4 regions of the Arthrobacter sp. Sr24 genome follow, and region 4 is predicted to be linked to each of the others. Evidence: riboswitches for the same ligand, from Rfam matches in the RefSeq annotation. Region 4 holds a riboswitch; each other region holds the start of a gene.
The links. A riboswitch is a leader RNA that binds a small molecule or an ion and turns the genes downstream of it on or off. The one in region 4 is predicted to bind thiamine pyrophosphate.
Positions count from the first base shown of each region.

Region 1: linked by a shared signal. The riboswitch ahead of ACX80D_RS13990 (bifunctional hydroxymethylpyrimidine kinase/phosphomethylpyrimidine kinase) and the one ahead of ACX80D_RS06005 (3-oxoacyl-ACP reductase) in region 4 are both predicted to bind thiamine pyrophosphate.
Region 2: linked by a shared signal. The riboswitch ahead of ACX80D_RS07970 (ECF transporter S component) and the one ahead of ACX80D_RS06005 (3-oxoacyl-ACP reductase) in region 4 are both predicted to bind thiamine pyrophosphate.
Region 3: linked by a shared signal. The riboswitch ahead of thiC (phosphomethylpyrimidine synthase ThiC) and the one ahead of ACX80D_RS06005 (3-oxoacyl-ACP reductase) in region 4 are both predicted to bind thiamine pyrophosphate.

Region 1 is NZ_JBTNDB010000023.1:32,034-35,896, reverse strand. It holds gene ACX80D_RS13995 (Rne/Rng family ribonuclease) at 1-1,536, shown strand, start outside; TPP riboswitch at 1,643-1,740, shown strand; gene ACX80D_RS13990 (bifunctional hydroxymethylpyrimidine kinase/phosphomethylpyrimidine kinase) at 1,731-3,332, shown strand; gene rplU (50S ribosomal protein L21) at 3,732-3,863, shown strand, end outside.
Region 2 is NZ_JBTNDB010000008.1:134,832-138,694, reverse strand. It holds gene ACX80D_RS07980 (energy-coupling factor transporter transmembrane component T family protein) at 1-204, opposite strand, end outside; gene ACX80D_RS07975 (ABC transporter ATP-binding protein) at 201-1,769, opposite strand; gene ACX80D_RS07970 (ECF transporter S component) at 1,812-2,462, opposite strand; TPP riboswitch at 2,509-2,626, opposite strand; gene ACX80D_RS07965 (DUF4235 domain-containing protein) at 2,831-3,091, shown strand; gene mnhG (monovalent cation/H(+) antiporter subunit G) at 3,245-3,607, opposite strand; gene ACX80D_RS07955 (monovalent cation/H+ antiporter complex subunit F) at 3,604-3,863, opposite strand, start outside.
Region 3 is NZ_JBTNDB010000017.1:27,794-31,656, reverse strand. It holds gene ACX80D_RS11885 (DUF4062 domain-containing protein) at 1-681, opposite strand, end outside; gene ACX80D_RS11880 (hypothetical protein) at 849-1,523, opposite strand; TPP riboswitch at 2,015-2,122, shown strand; gene thiC (phosphomethylpyrimidine synthase ThiC) at 2,120-3,850, shown strand.
Region 4 is NZ_JBTNDB010000006.1:42,453-46,315, reverse strand. It holds gene bioB (biotin synthase BioB) at 1-691, opposite strand, end outside; gene ACX80D_RS06010 (TetR family transcriptional regulator) at 801-1,334, shown strand; TPP riboswitch at 1,404-1,497, shown strand; gene ACX80D_RS06005 (3-oxoacyl-ACP reductase) at 1,571-2,335, shown strand; gene ACX80D_RS06000 (LLM class flavin-dependent oxidoreductase) at 2,363-3,673, shown strand; gene ACX80D_RS05995 (hypothetical protein) at 3,763-3,863, opposite strand, start outside.

The DNA of each region.
Region 1 (3,863 bases), on a different contig from region 4:
GTGCGGACCGCGGCTGAAGGCGCCAGCGAAGAAGAGCTCACCAACGACATCAACCGTTTGCGTGCCCAGTGGGAAGGCATCAATAACCGTGCTGCCTCGACCAAGACGCTGGCCCCTGAAATGTTGTATGGCGAGCCAGATCTGACCATCAAGGTGGTCCGCGACGTCTTCAATGAAGATTTCAGTAAGCTCATCGTCTCCGGTGAGGATGCCTGGGACACCATTGAAGCGTATGTGACATATGTTGCCCCGGATCTGCTGGATCGCCTGGAAAAGTGGACCAAGCCCGAGGATATTTTCGCTGCGCATCGCATTGATGAGCAGATTAACAAAGCACTTGAGCGCAAGGTCTTCCTGCCTTCCGGTGGCTCGCTTGTCATTGACCGCACTGAAGCCATGACCGTGGTGGATGTCAACACCGGTAAGTTCACCGGCTCCGGCGGAAACCTGGAAGAAACTGTCACCAAGAACAACCTTGAAGCCGCAGAAGAAGTGGTTCGACAGCTGCGTTTGCGTGACATTGGCGGCATCATCGTCATCGACTTCATCGACATGGTGTTGGAATCTAACCGCGATCTGGTGCTGCGCCGCCTGGTGGAGTGCTTGGGCCGTGACAGGACCAAGCACCAAGTAGCCGAGGTCACCTCGCTGGGTCTGGTTCAGATGACACGAAAGCGCATGGGCACAGGTCTGCTGGAAGTCTTCGGCGAGCAGTGTGGCACCTGTGCCGGCCGCGGCATGGTCACGCACGAGATCCCCGTGGAGCACCGCCGCACGCATTCCCCTGCAGTTGAAGCTGCACAGGCGCACGCGCACGCACCTAAGCAGGAACAGCGCGAACCCGAACGCACAGCTAACCGGTCAACTCGCAGTGAACGCAAGCGTAACCGCAACCGCGGACAGAACGATGGTCAGGATCAAGAGACCGTAACCACCCCCGTGGTTGAGGAGCCGAGCGAAGCCGCTAAGGCACAGAAGGCCCACGAAGCCCGTACCGCCTTGGCGAACATCGCCGCTGCGGCTGCTGCCACGCACCATGAGCATGCTCCTGAGCAGCGCGCAACAACCGCGACAGAAACAGAAACAGCAACAGAAACAGCAGAGTCTGCCCAACAGCATGACTCTGCTGATACTGGCATTCTCACTTTGGGCGGGGAAGCCATTGAGCTGCCGCGCGGACACCGAAGTGAAAGCAGCGGCTTTGCGCAGCCCAACAATGCTGATCAGGCAGCAGCCTTGGCGGGTCTGACCCAAGCGTTGGATCAGCTCGTTGCCCCTAGCCAGGAAGCGGCCCATGAGGGAACCGAGCCCGGCGGCAACCGTTCGCGCGCACGTCGTGGCCGGCGTAATCGCAGTGCCCGCAGTGCTCAGGGTGGGGCAGATATGACGGTCGAGACCGTTGATGCGCCTCCCGCAGCTCAGGGCTCCACACCGCATAGCAGTGCCGAAGCAGAAATCCCGGCTCCTGCAGCAGCGGTCAAGAAGAACGCCGAGCCCATCATTTTGGGTGTAGGAGTTCCGGCCTCCGAGCTGTAGTAGCTCCGGCGCAGTTGAACTGGCCCGCAGCGGTGACACGAAAAGCATGTTTTGTGTCGCTGTTGCGGGTCATTTTTCGTTGCGGGACCTGGCGCAGGTTAGGGTTGGTGGCGACACGGGGTGCCAGGCTACAGAGCCGGCTGAGACAATACCCGTTGAACCTGTCCGGTTAGCACCGGCGAAGGGATGTCCTGATGAACACGACTGCACTTTTTCCAGCCGACTTTCCACCTGCGTCTCCAGCTGTTAGCCCAGTTGTCAGCATTTCCGCCGAACAAGCGACTCAGCGGGTAAAACATCCGCGTGTACTGAGTATTGCCGGCTCCGATCCTTCGGGTGGGGCCGGAATCCAAGCAGATATCAAAGCCATTTCCGCTCATGGCGGCTATGCTATGGCAGCCATCACAGCACTCACCGCCCAAAATACGGTAGGAGTACACGGCGTCCTTATACCGCCGGCAGAATTCCTCACCGCCCAGCTGGATGCAGTGTCGGCAGACATCACCCTTGACGCCGTGAAAATCGGCATGTTGGGTTCCGCTGAGGTGATGGTTGCGGTAGGGGAGTGGCTGGAGCGAACCCGGCCTCCCGTCGTCGTACTTGATCCGGTGATGGTGGCCACCAGTGGAGACTCACTCATGGACAAGGAAGCACTCACCGTCATGCTGACCTTGCTGGCGCAGGTGCACCTGGTTACTCCGAACATTCCTGAATTGGGAGTTTTACTGGGCCAAACTGCGGCGACAAGCTGGGATGCGGCCATCGCCCAGGGCCAGGAACTAGCGGCCACGCATGAGCTGCGGGTACTGGTCAAGGGCGGGCACCTCACTGGTGCCGACTGCCCGGACGCGCTGATCTTCCCGAATGGGACGGTGCGCGAGTTCTATGCTGCGCGGATTGACACAGCCAACACGCACGGCACGGGGTGCTCGCTCTCAGCGGCTGTCGCGACGCTGCAGGCCCAGTCCGGTGATTGGGCAACCAGCGTTGAGCGCGCCAAGGAATGGCTTGGCAACGCACTGGAGACCTCCCATGAGCTGAGGGTGGGAAGCGGTCCGGGACCCGTCAACCACCTGCACGAACTATGGGCCAGTGCTGCTCCCCGCGCGAAAAGCTTCAGTAGAAAACTGTGGCAGGACTGCGCTGGGCAGCGGGCCGCCATAGCCTCGCTGGACTTCATCAAAGAACTTGCGGCAGGAACGCTCACGCGCCACCACTTTGCCTACTATCTGGCCCAGGATGCTCTCTACCTCGGTACCTATTCACGAGTGCTGGCCAAAGCTAGTGCCTTGGCGCCCAACGAGACGGAGCAGAAGTTCTGGGCCGCCGGGGCGCAGAACTGCCTGGAGGTGGAGATGTCGCTGCACCGAGACTGGCTCAGCCATTACCCGGCAGAGCCGGAAGCGGCGATGAGGCAAGGCCCCGTCACCAAGCACTACGTTGACCATTTACAGGCGGTGGCCTTCTCCGGCAGCTACGCCGAGGTGGTAGCCGCAGTTCTTCCTTGCTACTGGTTGTATGCAGAGGTGGGGCGCGTTTTATATGCCGACTACTTCAACTTCTCTGGCGAGCACCCCTACGGGACGTGGTTGCAGACCTATGCCTCTGATGAATTCGCGCAGGCGACCGAGACTGCCATCAGCATTCTGGACGCAGCGGCCCGGCGCGGTTCGGCACGGGAGAGGGCAGGAATGGAGGTGGCCTTCGCCCATTCGGCACAGTATGAGGTGGACTTCTTCGCCGCACCCCACGCCCATGTAACCCATCCACAGCAGCTACCGAGCAGTGCTGGGTGATTAACACCACCTGTCCGTGGGTAAAAATACGGCGAGTCCTGCCCCTAAATGCTCTTTTAGTTCCAGAGTCGCGCTAAAGTGGCTTAGTGCGGTTCTACTGATCGTTGCAGCTAAAGGTGAAATCTTCGATTCCATCTGAGGCCGCACGGATCAAAGAACCAGTCTCATTTGCCCCCGGAGCCAGAATTAGCGTATTCTTGATCTTCGGTGCTTACGCCAACACCTAGGGCAACCACTCCATGGTAGAACTCCATTGAGGTCCACGGCGTTGAGGCACATAGTATGCACCCCGCGCTGGTTCAATTTTTGAACTGCGGCGCATGCGGTTGGCAAGGGTTATATACGATCCAAGCCAGCATAAAAACTTTGTAATAAACGTCGAGAGAAGTGAGTTCCCCAGTGGTGTACGCGATTGTCCGCGCAGGCGGCCGTCAAGAAAAGGTTTCCGTAGGAGACCACGTGACCATGAACCGCGTCCCCGGTGGAGTCGGCAGCACATTTGAGCTGCCCGCCCTGCTGCTGGTTGATGGT
Region 2 (3,863 bases), on a different contig from region 4:
GCCGCGTAGCAACAGCATCCGCAAACTCAACCCGGCCAGGGGCAGCACCGCGCACTCTAGAATCAGGGCGGAGGTGGCTGATACCCAATCCACGCTCATCAACAGCACAATGGTCAAGGCCATGCCAGCGCCCAGCTTGGCGAGCGGGTTGGCCCGTGCCAGCCATGCGTTGGAACGGGGTGTAGCAACGATGTCAACACTCATGGCTGCAACCTCGCGGTTGGCGCAGCTGGCGCGGTTGACGCAGTTGGCGCGGTTGATGCAGCTGGCGCATTAGCGAATCCACCCCGGCCTCCCTGGCTTCCCTGGCCTCCCATGACCAGCCGCTGTCCTCCCAGAACCGCGGTGAAGGCGGCATCGTGCGTCACCGAAACCACGGCGGTTCCCGCGTCCAACAGCTCGCTCAGCATGGAAGCTAGCTCAGCCCACGTGTTGGCGTCCTGACCAAACGTTGGCTCATCCAAAACTAATATCTGCGGGCTGGCCGCCAGCACGGTGGCCACGGACAGTCGGCGTTTTTCCCCGCCGGAAAGGGTGAACGGGTTCGCGTCCGCTAGATGTTCTAGCCGCAACCGCGCCAGTAATTCCTCGACCAACTCTCCACCGTGCCCCAGTATCCTCGGCGCGAACAGCAACTCCTCGCGCACAGTGTGAGCAACGAATTGATGCTCAGGTTCCTGAAAAACCGTGCCGATCCTGCTAATCAATTCACGCCCGCGCCACGACAACGGCCGACTCCCGGCCCCCCGAGCCAACTCGGGCAAAGCATCCAAACGGCCACCAGCAGGGGCCAACAATCCGGCCAGGGTCAGCGCCAGCGTTGACTTGCCAGCACCATTGGGCCCGGTCACACTGAGCGCTTGCCCGGCCCTCACCTCAACAGAAGGTACGACGGCGACCGGCACCACCGGGCGACGCTTACGTCCCTTGGTGCGGGAGAGCGCAAGATCTTCCGCTTCGAGCAGGAGGTGCGCCCCGGCGTCGAACGTTTCTAGGCTTGAGGCAGTCCGCGGCCGCACCGCCGGGAGGTAGCCCGGGACCCAAATCCCCGCCGCCGCCAGCAGCTCCCGGCTTTGAGCAAGAACTGTTGCGGGCGGGCCGTCGAAGAGGACCCCGCCGGGTTGCCCCAGAGCTGCGGGGGCCAGAACCACGATCCGATCCACCACGTCCAGCCAGACCGAGACCCTGTGTTCGACAACCACCAGCGTGGCTCCGGATTCATCGAGGCTGCGGCGCACAGCATCACGCACCTCCACCACACCGGCCGGATCAAGGTTGGCGGTTGGCTCATCCAGCAGCAACAGGCCCGGGCGCATGGCCAGCATTCCAGCCAGACCAAGGCGTTGCTTCTGGCCACCAGAGAGCGAAGAGCTGGGATGATCCAAGGGCAGCTCCAGGCCCACGGATTCCAGAGCTGCACCTACGCGGCGCCAAATTTCCTCACGCGGAACGCAGAGGTTCTCGGCGCCAAACGCGACGTCGTCTCCGATCCGCGAGAGCACCACCTGAGCATCCGGGTCCTGCTGCATGAGGCCAGAACGGCCACGGGATTCTGACACGGGAGCGCCGTCGATGAGCAATATGCCCGATTCGTTGGCGTCCTCATCATCACCTAAAACACCAGCCAAAGCGTGCAGCAGAGTGGACTTTCCGGCACCGGAAGGGCCCAACAGCAAGACGCGCTCCCCCGGTTCAATCTGAAGATCTAAGCCCGCAACGGCACGGCCGCTACGGCCCGAATGCTGCCAGCCCCACCCTTTGGCGCTCACTTTCGCCGGGGTACTGCCCCGGTTGCGCTCGATACTCACGGCCTAGACCGCGCGTTCGGTGGCTGCTCCACGAGAGGGCAGACTTGCCAGAGCGCCGGTTCTCGCCAGACCACGCACGGCCAACCAGGACACCAACCCAGCAATGACGACACCGGAGACCATGGCCAGAGCTACGTAGACGAGCTTCCATTGCATGGCCCACTCGATGTTCCAGACAATACTGTCGTTGATACCCAAGGCCAAGCCCGCCAATGCGCCGGAAATCAGAGCCACGGGAAGGTTGAATTTGCGGTAGCGGAACAGCGCGAAGCCCAGCTCGGCACCAAGGCCCTGAACCAGACCGGACAGCAGCACCGTAAAACCAAAGTGCGTACCCAGCAGTCCCTCCACCATGGCGGCGATGAGCTCGCAATACAGTGCTGCCCCGGGTTTGCGGATAACCAGTCCGCCCAAGACGCCGGCGATCAACCAGCCACCGCCGTACAGCGCTCCAAGCGGCGGGAAGGCCACGGTGATGGCGCTGGTCAGCCCGTACCCAGCTGACCATAGCCAGAAGATGACGCCCAAGGCAACGCCGAGAACAGAGACCACAACGATGTCTACGACCCGCCACGTGCTTTTACGTTGTTGCGCCGTTTGGGGGGCCTGCTTACTGGGTTGCGTGGCGTTTCCGCCCGCGAATGACTTGCTCATGATTCCTCCTTTTCAGGAGGGGCGGCTACAGCGGTATTTCCGCGCAGCCGAAGAGAACTCGACTCCCTTCGCCGGTACTAACCGGAGCAGGTTCGAGGGTCTGCGGCGAACCGCACTCTCAGCGTCTAATCCCAGGATGGGATGACGCTCCCCTGTCGTGTTTGAATTGCGGATTCAGTGTACCCCCAGGCCCTGCTGGGGACCAATGGGGACCATAACACTGGCCCTACCGTAGCGAAATATGCACCAGGACATGAGGCCCCTGCGCAGCGGGCAACAGCTGTTGCCCCGGCAAAAGCGCTAGGCTGACACTAGAGTTTTTCCCGCGCAAGCCCAGTCAACTTCACTTAACCACGCAGGAGTCATTGATGAACATCGTCTTCAAATTGCTCGGAACCGGCATCAGCTTGGGCGCCGGATTTGCGGCCAGCAAGCTCGTGGACACGGTCTGGGAGAAGAGCACCGGTAACAAGCCGCCCAAGGATGGTGCAGATCTGGAGAACAGCCTCCGCTCCGCGCTCACTTTTGCATTGGTTTCCGCAGTGGTTGCCGCCATCATCCAGACCCTGGCCGGACGCACCACGCAGAAGGCCATCGCCCGCTTCAACAAGCATCCCGAAGAGGTCTAAGGAGCGGTTGCGCACCACCGGGGCGTCATTCACCGTCACGTCTGATCTGCGAATTTGATCACGTACGACGGCGGCTGGCGCCTTTGGCGTTTAACCGGCGGCTACGCGGTTTACTCCGAAGAGACGTCCCCCTGAAAGACGCCCCACAGCCCTTCAGTGGGTGTTGTCCTCTTCCACCACGGAAGCCACAACCTGGTCCAGCTCGTCAAGACTGAGCAATTCCGGGCGACGATGTTTGGTGCGGTATCCAGCCCTGCCCACCATGTGCGCGGACACCGGAACCGTGAGCAGCTGAAACAGCCAGGCTACGACGAGAAGCGGCAGCAAAGCCCAAGCACGCATTTGCAGTCCAACAGCCGCCAACATCAGCAACAACCCCAAGACTTGAGGCTTGGTGGCAGCGTGCATGCGGCTCATGAGGTCAGGAAATCGCAGCAGGCCGATAGCTGCTGCAAGACTCATCAGGGCGCCTACCAAGAGGCAGATCGCCGTCAGCACATCTATGAACGTGTTCATCCGTCATCCCTCTTGTGTGCCACAAATCGGGCCACCGTGACGGAACCAATAAAGCCGATCACCGTCAACACCACCAGCAGCGCCAAATTGTCGATGTGGTGGTTGATGGCCATTTCGGTTGCGAGTGCGGCACCGAAAATGGCGAGCAGCACGTCGGCTGCGATCACGCGGTCTAGCAGGGACGGCCCGGCGGCAATCCTGTAAATGGTGCCGGCAGCCGCGAGTGCCAGCAGCGCAACAACAATGATGACAACAA
Region 3 (3,863 bases), on a different contig from region 4:
GACCGATGCAAACATCACCCCTTCAGCGTCCTGCGTTCCCGTGTTCGTCACCTCGATCCAATGGCGCGTCTTATTCTTCGGCTTGCCTTTGCTGTCGTAGGTCACTTCCCTTTCCTGCTTGGGCTGTACGAGGAAGTCAATCTTCTTCGATTCGACTACCGGCGGCTGGCTCGCTGGAGTGACCTGTGCGATGTCGTGCTCAATGGCTTTCCACACTTCGTGTTCTAGCTGACTGACGTTGCTGTACTCACCGAGCAGCCCCTTGGACTCCATGTCTGCGCGGAAGGCGCGAAGGGCTTCAAGCTGCTTAATATCCACGTCCTGAGGCAGGCCAGCCGACGAAAAGTATAGATGTACCGGTTTAGCCGCATCGAGAGCTCGGTTAATTTCCTCAGCTGTGCCTGAAATCGCATCGGGAGTAGCCGAACCCAGCCGCCCTGCGAACATCGCAAACACGATGTCTGAGCTGTCCACCCCTTGAGCGTTGATAAGACGTTGCGGGTGGGAACCTAGCATCGGAACCGCGGATGTCTCCCACCGCCACGGTTGAAGAATAATCCCTTTCTTCTCGGCGTTGGCATCGTTCCAGCTGTAGATAGCACGCTCAACAGCGTCTCTGGCTTCTTGTACGTCCGAGGGTGATGCAATCATCACGCGCAGAACTGTTGCGGAATAGCTCATGACCAGACTCTACGTCCCCGGCACTGTGTTGATCGGGACCTCATGCTGTGTCAACAGCCGATCCTTCACCGGGCAGAGGAACTCGGCGTCGTTGTCCGTGCTGAGGCCCAGTGGGCGCCCCACCAAACAAGAACATCGGACATGTGCGGGCACTCCACTAGACGGTGTTAGCTCATGGGTCCAGCTATAGACCTGTCGGGATCAATAGTGAGCTGGGCCCGTGTACCACTCGGGATTACGATGAGGACCGTTCCGTCAGGCTGTCGGCTGACTGTTACGCCGCCCGCCGGTTGAGGTGCAGAAAAATTGTTGGAACGACCCAGAGCAGGAAAGTCGTCCACAGGCATTCTGCTGTCGCCGCGAAGATAGGCAAAGAGATTTTCCATCATGGCCGATGGAAAGTCCCGATCAGCGCGTTCGGCCAAGTCGGGCTGATCCTTCAGATATGCATCCAGTGCGTAGCGGCGGGTTCCCCGCGCTTCTCCCTTGCGCCAGGAACCGCCGGGGATCGGAGCGCCCACAAGCCATGCAGCCCGATCTACCTCCTGAGTAGATGCGCCGAAGCCGTTCTGCTCCTTGTCCGGGTTATAGAAGTCATCCACAACAAATTTCAGCTTGTCCTTGCCCTCGTGGACGACCCGTTGCACACTCAAGATTCTGAACGCTGTGACGATCATGTCGTTATAGGTTCCGACCAGGTAGTCGGTAAAACCGTCCATGGTGGCGTCGGCCATGACAGGCCAATGTCCTGTCGTGATGCGGTTGAGCTCGAAGGAGAGCAACCCCGGCCGCTCCCGCCGAATGAGTTCAGCATAGGAATGGTTGATATTTACAACGATCATTTGAAGCCCCAAGTCATCTTTTATTTATACACGCATCTTCGGTGAAGATGAATGTAAGTCTCTGCCGAGACACATTATCCGTCAAGATGCATTGTGACTCTATGATGAAGGTGACTGTGTAAAAGGGTGACGCGACCCGAGCGCGCTTGGTGCTTGCTATAGAACCAGGACCCTGCGATTAATGGATGATGACTCCTTGGGTCGGAAGACATAGGCAGTCTCGAAACCCTAGGGTTGAAAGACAGCTAAGCGAGACAGTAGGCTTGTCAGTTTCAGAAGTCGACTGCACGGAATATGAAGGCGTCTGCACCTTTCCCGGGTGCTGGGCGTTCGCCGGGCTGGCGGTTGGCCCAAGGAGTACCTCAGCTTCCGGTGATTCGTCATGCACCCCGTCGCTGGGAGGGCCTGCTGCCGAAGATGGAGGCCGTTCGGGGAACAGCGGTCATCATCCACACAAACGGTAGAACGGGCACGCTGGGGTGCTAAGGTTTTTCCATCCACACGGGTGCCCTTGCAGGGGCTGAGATCGGGCTGATGCAGTCTGCGACCGTTGAACCTGTCCGGGTTATGCCGGCGAAGGAAGTAGGAAACCACTGATGAGCTCCATGAATTCACATTCACTCGCGTACGCCCGCGACCCCGAACACGGCATTAGCGTCCCTGTCACGGAGATCGCCTTGGAGGACTCTCCGAACGGGGTGAAGAATCTACCGTTCACGGTGTACCGGACGGCCGGGCCCGGAAGCGATCCTGTGATCGGCCTGGAGCCGTTCCGGTCTGAATGGATAGAATCCCGGGGCGACACCGAGCCCTACGGCGGCCGGGAACGGAACCTGCTCGACGACGGTAAATCCGCGGTGCGCCGGGGCGCCGCTTCTGCTGAATGGAAGGGCGCGCAGCCGGTGCCCCGCCGCGCCCTCGAGGGTAAGACCGTTACCCAGATGCGCTACGCCCGCCAGGGCATCCTCACCCCCGAGATGCGGTTCGTGGCAGTGCGGGAAAACTGTGACGTCGAGCTGGTGCGCAGCGAAGTGGCCGCTGGCCGGGCCATCATCCCGAACAACATCAATCACCCTGAATCCGAGCCGATGATCATCGGCAAAGCGTTCCTGGTCAAAATCAACGCCAACATCGGCAACTCCGCCGTGACCAGCTCCATTGCCGAGGAAGTGGACAAACTGCAGTGGGCGGCCCGGTGGGGTGCCGACACTGTGATGGACCTGTCCACCGGCGATGACATCCACACCACCCGTGAATGGATCATCCGCAACTCCCCTGTCCCGATCGGGACAGTGCCGATCTACCAGGCGCTGGAGAAGGTCAACGGCGAGGCCAATGACCTGACCTGGGAGATCTACCGGGACACCGTGATCGAGCAGTGCGAGCAAGGCGTGGATTACATGACTGTCCACGCCGGTGTGCTGCTGCGCTACGTGCCGCTGACCGCCAACCGGGTGACCGGCATCGTCTCCCGCGGCGGGTCCATCATTGCCGGCTGGTGTCTGGCCCACCACCAGGAGAACTTCCTCTACACCCACTTCGATGAACTGTGTGAAATTTTCGCTAAGTACGACGTCGCCTTCTCCCTGGGCGACGGACTGCGGCCCGGCGCCACCGCGGATGCCAACGACGCCGCCCAGTTCGCCGAACTGGACACCCTCGCCGAACTCACCAAGCGGGCCTGGAAGTACGACGTGCAGGTCATGGTCGAAGGCCCCGGGCACATTCCGTTCCACCTCGTCCGCGAAAACATCGAACGCCAGCAGGAACTCTGCGACGGCGCCCCCTTCTACACCCTCGGCCCGCTGGTGACAGACATTGCCCCAGGCTATGACCACATCACCTCGGCCATCGGCGCCACCGAGATCGCCCGCTATGGCACCGCAATGCTCTGCTACGTCACGCCCAAGGAACACCTCGGGCTGCCGAACAAGGATGACGTCAAGACCGGAGTCATCACCTACAAGATCGCCGCCCACGCGGCAGACCTCGCCAAAGGCCACCCCGGAGCCCACGAACGCGACGACGCTCTGTCCAAGGCACGCTTCGAGTTCCGCTGGCGGGACCAGTTCGCCCTCTCCCTGGACCCGGAAACAGCCGAATCCTTCCACGACGAGACGCTGCCCGCCGAACCGGCCAAGACAGCGCACTTCTGCTCCATGTGCGGACCCAAGTTCTGCTCCATGCGGCTCTCCCAGGACATCCGCGATCAGTTCGGAGGAATGTCAGAACAGGAAGCCATCGCCGGCATGAGCATCAAATCTGCCGAATTCCGCGAATCCGGCGGGAAGGTCTACCTCCCCGAACCGGTCCTGCCCAGGAACTAGGAGCGAGTGCGTC
Region 4 (3,863 bases):
ATTCGCTGCCCAGGGCTCGGAGGGCGAAGACCGCGTCGATGAGGTCGTTGCTGCTCTCCCCCATGCCCACGATCAGTCCCGAGCACGGTGAGAGGCCGGCGTCCTTGGCATGTTCCACGGTTTGCACGCGTTCGGCGAAGGAGTGGGTGGAGCAGATGTCGGCGTAGTTTTCTTCGCTGGTGTTGAGGTTGTGGTTGTAGGCGTCGGCCCCGGAGGCCTTGAGTCGCTGGGCTTGGCCGTCTTTCAAAATGCCGAGGCAGGCGCACACCTCCACGGACGGGTACTGCACCTTGAGGTTGCCCACCATGCCCGCCACGCGGTCTATATCGCGGTCGCTGGGTCCCTTGCCGCTCGCGACGAGGCAGACCCGGGAGGCTCCGGCGCGGATGCCGGTAGCTGCCTGGGCCACGGCGTCTTCGGGTTTGAGCCAGGTGTATTTCAGGATTTGGGCGGCTGATCCCAGTCGCTGTGAGCAGTAGGTGCAATCTTCGGGGCAGAGCCCGGATTTGAGGTTGACCAGATAGTTCACTTTGACCGTATTGGCGAAGTGGGCGCGTCGCAGCCGGGCGGCTGCCGCAACCAGATCCAGCAGCTGATCATCGGTGGATTCCAGGATTGCGAGGGCTTCTTGGCGGGTCAAGGTGGCGCCGTCGAGTTGGCGATCGGCGAGGTCTGCAAAGTAATTGAACACTGTTCAATAGTGGGGTGAGCTGTGGACATTGTCAATCGAGGGCCCTGCTGATGGGGGAAGATGGAGGGGTGCCGCGGTGGCATGAGAATCTGGAAAGGGTGGGGCCACAATGGCGTTGACGCGTGAGGCAATCGTGGAGACAGCCATGGAAATCCTGCGTGAGTACGGCCTGGCCGACTTGTCCATGCGCCGCTTGGCCCGTGATCTTGGTGTGCAACCGGGGGCGCTGTACTGGCATGTGAAAAACAAGCAAGAACTGCTTACCGTGCTCGCCGGACTGATCCTGGAACCCGTTTCAGCTCAGTCTCCGCAGAGCATTCGAGAGCTGGCGGTGGGTCTGCGCGCCACACTGCTGACGGTGCGGGACAGTGCCGAGGTGGTGGCGCTGGCGCACGCCCTGAACCCACGCGCCACGGCCCCACTGCAGCAATTTGGTGCATTGCTGGTAGGCGAAAATCTAGCCACGGATCAAGCCGAGTGGGCGGCAGAGGCGCTGCTTTCCTACGTTTTGGGTTCGGTGACCGATGAACAGACCCGTGCCGGGCTGACGCGCGCCGGGCTGTTGGAGCCCACGGAACGGGACGCTAGCAAGATCTTCACGTTCGGACTCGATCTCATGCTGAGCGGGCTGACCTCTAGCTGAACCGCGCTGCGGCTACGCCGTAGGCCGCTCCGCGACTGGACTGTGGGCAGGCATGGTAGCTTTGCTCTTGGACACTGCACGGGGTGCCGCATTGCGGCTGAGAGCTAGACCCGTCGAACCTGATCTCGATAATCCGAGCGAAGGGATGCCGGTCCGGAATCAAATACGAGAACACCGTCTTTTGGCGTACATCTCGTAATTTTGTGCATCCTTTCGCGCTTCTGAAAGGTGCACACGTGCTCATCAAAGACCAGACTGTTCTCATCACCGGCGCCGGTCGCGGGCTCGGTGTGGAGATTGCCCGCTCCTTTGCCCGTGAAGGCGCCCGGGTGGTGTTGAACTACCGCAACAGTGAACACGCCGCCCGGCAACTGGCCACCGAACTCGGCCCGGACCAAGCCATTGCGCTGCAGGCCGATGTTACCAAGAGCGATGAAGTGGCAGCAATGGTCGGCGCCGCCGCGGAGTATTTTGACGCACCCATCACCACCCTGATCAACAACGCCCTCCCGGACTTTTCCTTCAACGGAGACGCCCGGCCCAAGGCCAAGGAGATTGGTTTTGCAGATTTCCAGGCCCAGTTCTCCGGAGTGGTGGGTGGGGCGCTGAACACCATCCAAGCCGTGCTGCCTGGGCTCAAGGAAGCCGGCTTCGGTGCCATTGTGAACATCGGCACCAACCTCTTTCAGAATCCGGTGGTCCCCTACCACGACTACACGGCGGCCAAGGCGGCTTTGCTGGCATTGACCAGGACGTTCGCGGCCGATCTGGGACCGACAAATATCCGCGTCAACATGGTCTCCGGCGGGCTGTTGCGCCGCACAGATGCTTCCTCGGCTACCCCCGAGCAGGTCTTTGACTTGATTGCCAGCGGGACACCGCTGCGCAAGGTCACCACCCCAGCAGAATTTGCTGATGCGGCCCTGTTCTTCGCTTCGCCTTGGGCCCGGGCTGTCACCGGACAAAATCTGGTGGTCGACGGCGGACTAGTGATGAATTAGGGGCCGGTTAACGTGGGAACGAGCAGTATGGAAAAGACACGAGAATTACACATCAACGCCTTCTTGTTCGGCACCGGACATCACACCATGGGCTGGCGGCATCCAGATTCCAGTGCCGATAGAGTCGGCGAGATTACCTATTTCGAGGAACTGGCCAAGCTGGCCGAAAGTGGCTTTCTGGACGCCGTGTTCTTTGCCGACGGGCACAGCGTGAACCGCAAGTATTCAGCAGGCGTTCCGGGACTTCTTGAACCGATGACGGCATTGAGCGCCATGGCGAGGGCCACCCGCCACATTGGCCTGATCACCACCGTTTCATCCAGTTTCTATACCCCGTTCCACGCTGCCCGGATGCTGGCCTCGCTGGATCACATCAGTGGTGGCCGGGCGGGGGCCAACATTGTCACATCCATGTTTGATGCCGAGGCCCAGAATCACAGCATGGCCGCCTTGCCACCCCATGCCGAGCGGTATGATCGCGCCGACGAGTTTGTCCAAGTGATCAAGCAACTGTGGGATTCGTGGTCTGATACGGCACTCTCCCGAGACCGAGAAACAGGGACGTTCATCGATCCCGGGCATATTCGCCCCATCAATTATCGAGGCAAGCACTTCTCGGTGGCGGGTCCGCTGAATGTTCCACGCCCTCCCCAAGGCCATCCAGTGCTGTTTCAGGCAGGTTCTTCGGAAGCTGGGCGGGACTTCGCGACCCGTTCTGCCGAGGCCATCTATTCGGTGGCATGGGACAAGGAATCAGCGCTCGAGTTCGCTGCGGATATGAAAGTGCGGCTGACTAAGGCAGGTCGCGGCGGCACACAAGTTCCTATTCTGCCCGGTTTAGTCACCTATATCGGGGCAACGCAGGCGCAGGCGCTGGAGAAGAAACGGGCCCTTGATACCTACCTGGATATTGACGCCGCCCTTGCCCAACTCGGCGTTTTCACGGGCCAGGACTACCACAACCATGGACTTGATGAGCGTGTGGCGCCGCTACCGCCTGCTGAATTGTTTACCGGTCCGCAGGGGCGGTATCTGACAGTCCAGCGCATCATCGAGACGAAGCAGCCCACGCTGCGGGAACTACTTGGCTTCCTGGCCGCAGGCGGTGGCCATGCCACCATGATAGGCACTCCCACCGAGGTTGCGGATGAGATTCAGGAGTGGTTTGAGTCCGGCGCCTGCGACGGTTTCAACCTTATGTGCCCCGTCTATCCTCAATCGTTGACGGATTTCGTGGATCTGGTGGTGCCTATCTTGCAGGAGCGCGGCCTCTTCCGAACGGTATATCCCGGCAGCACTCTGCGTGAAACCTTGGGACTGGCACGCCCATCAGTCTGAGGTACCTCCCCTTTCTGACGTTCGACGCCGGGAGCCCACCTTTCACTGGAAGGTGGGCTCCCGGCGTCGAACCGTAGGCGAAAGAAGAGTCAGTGGGTAGCCGAGTCCAATGCGGTGGTCTCTTTGCGGGGACGTGACTTGGCGGTGTTGGTCAGCAGGGGCGCGAGGGCCACCATGACCAAAGCCAGGA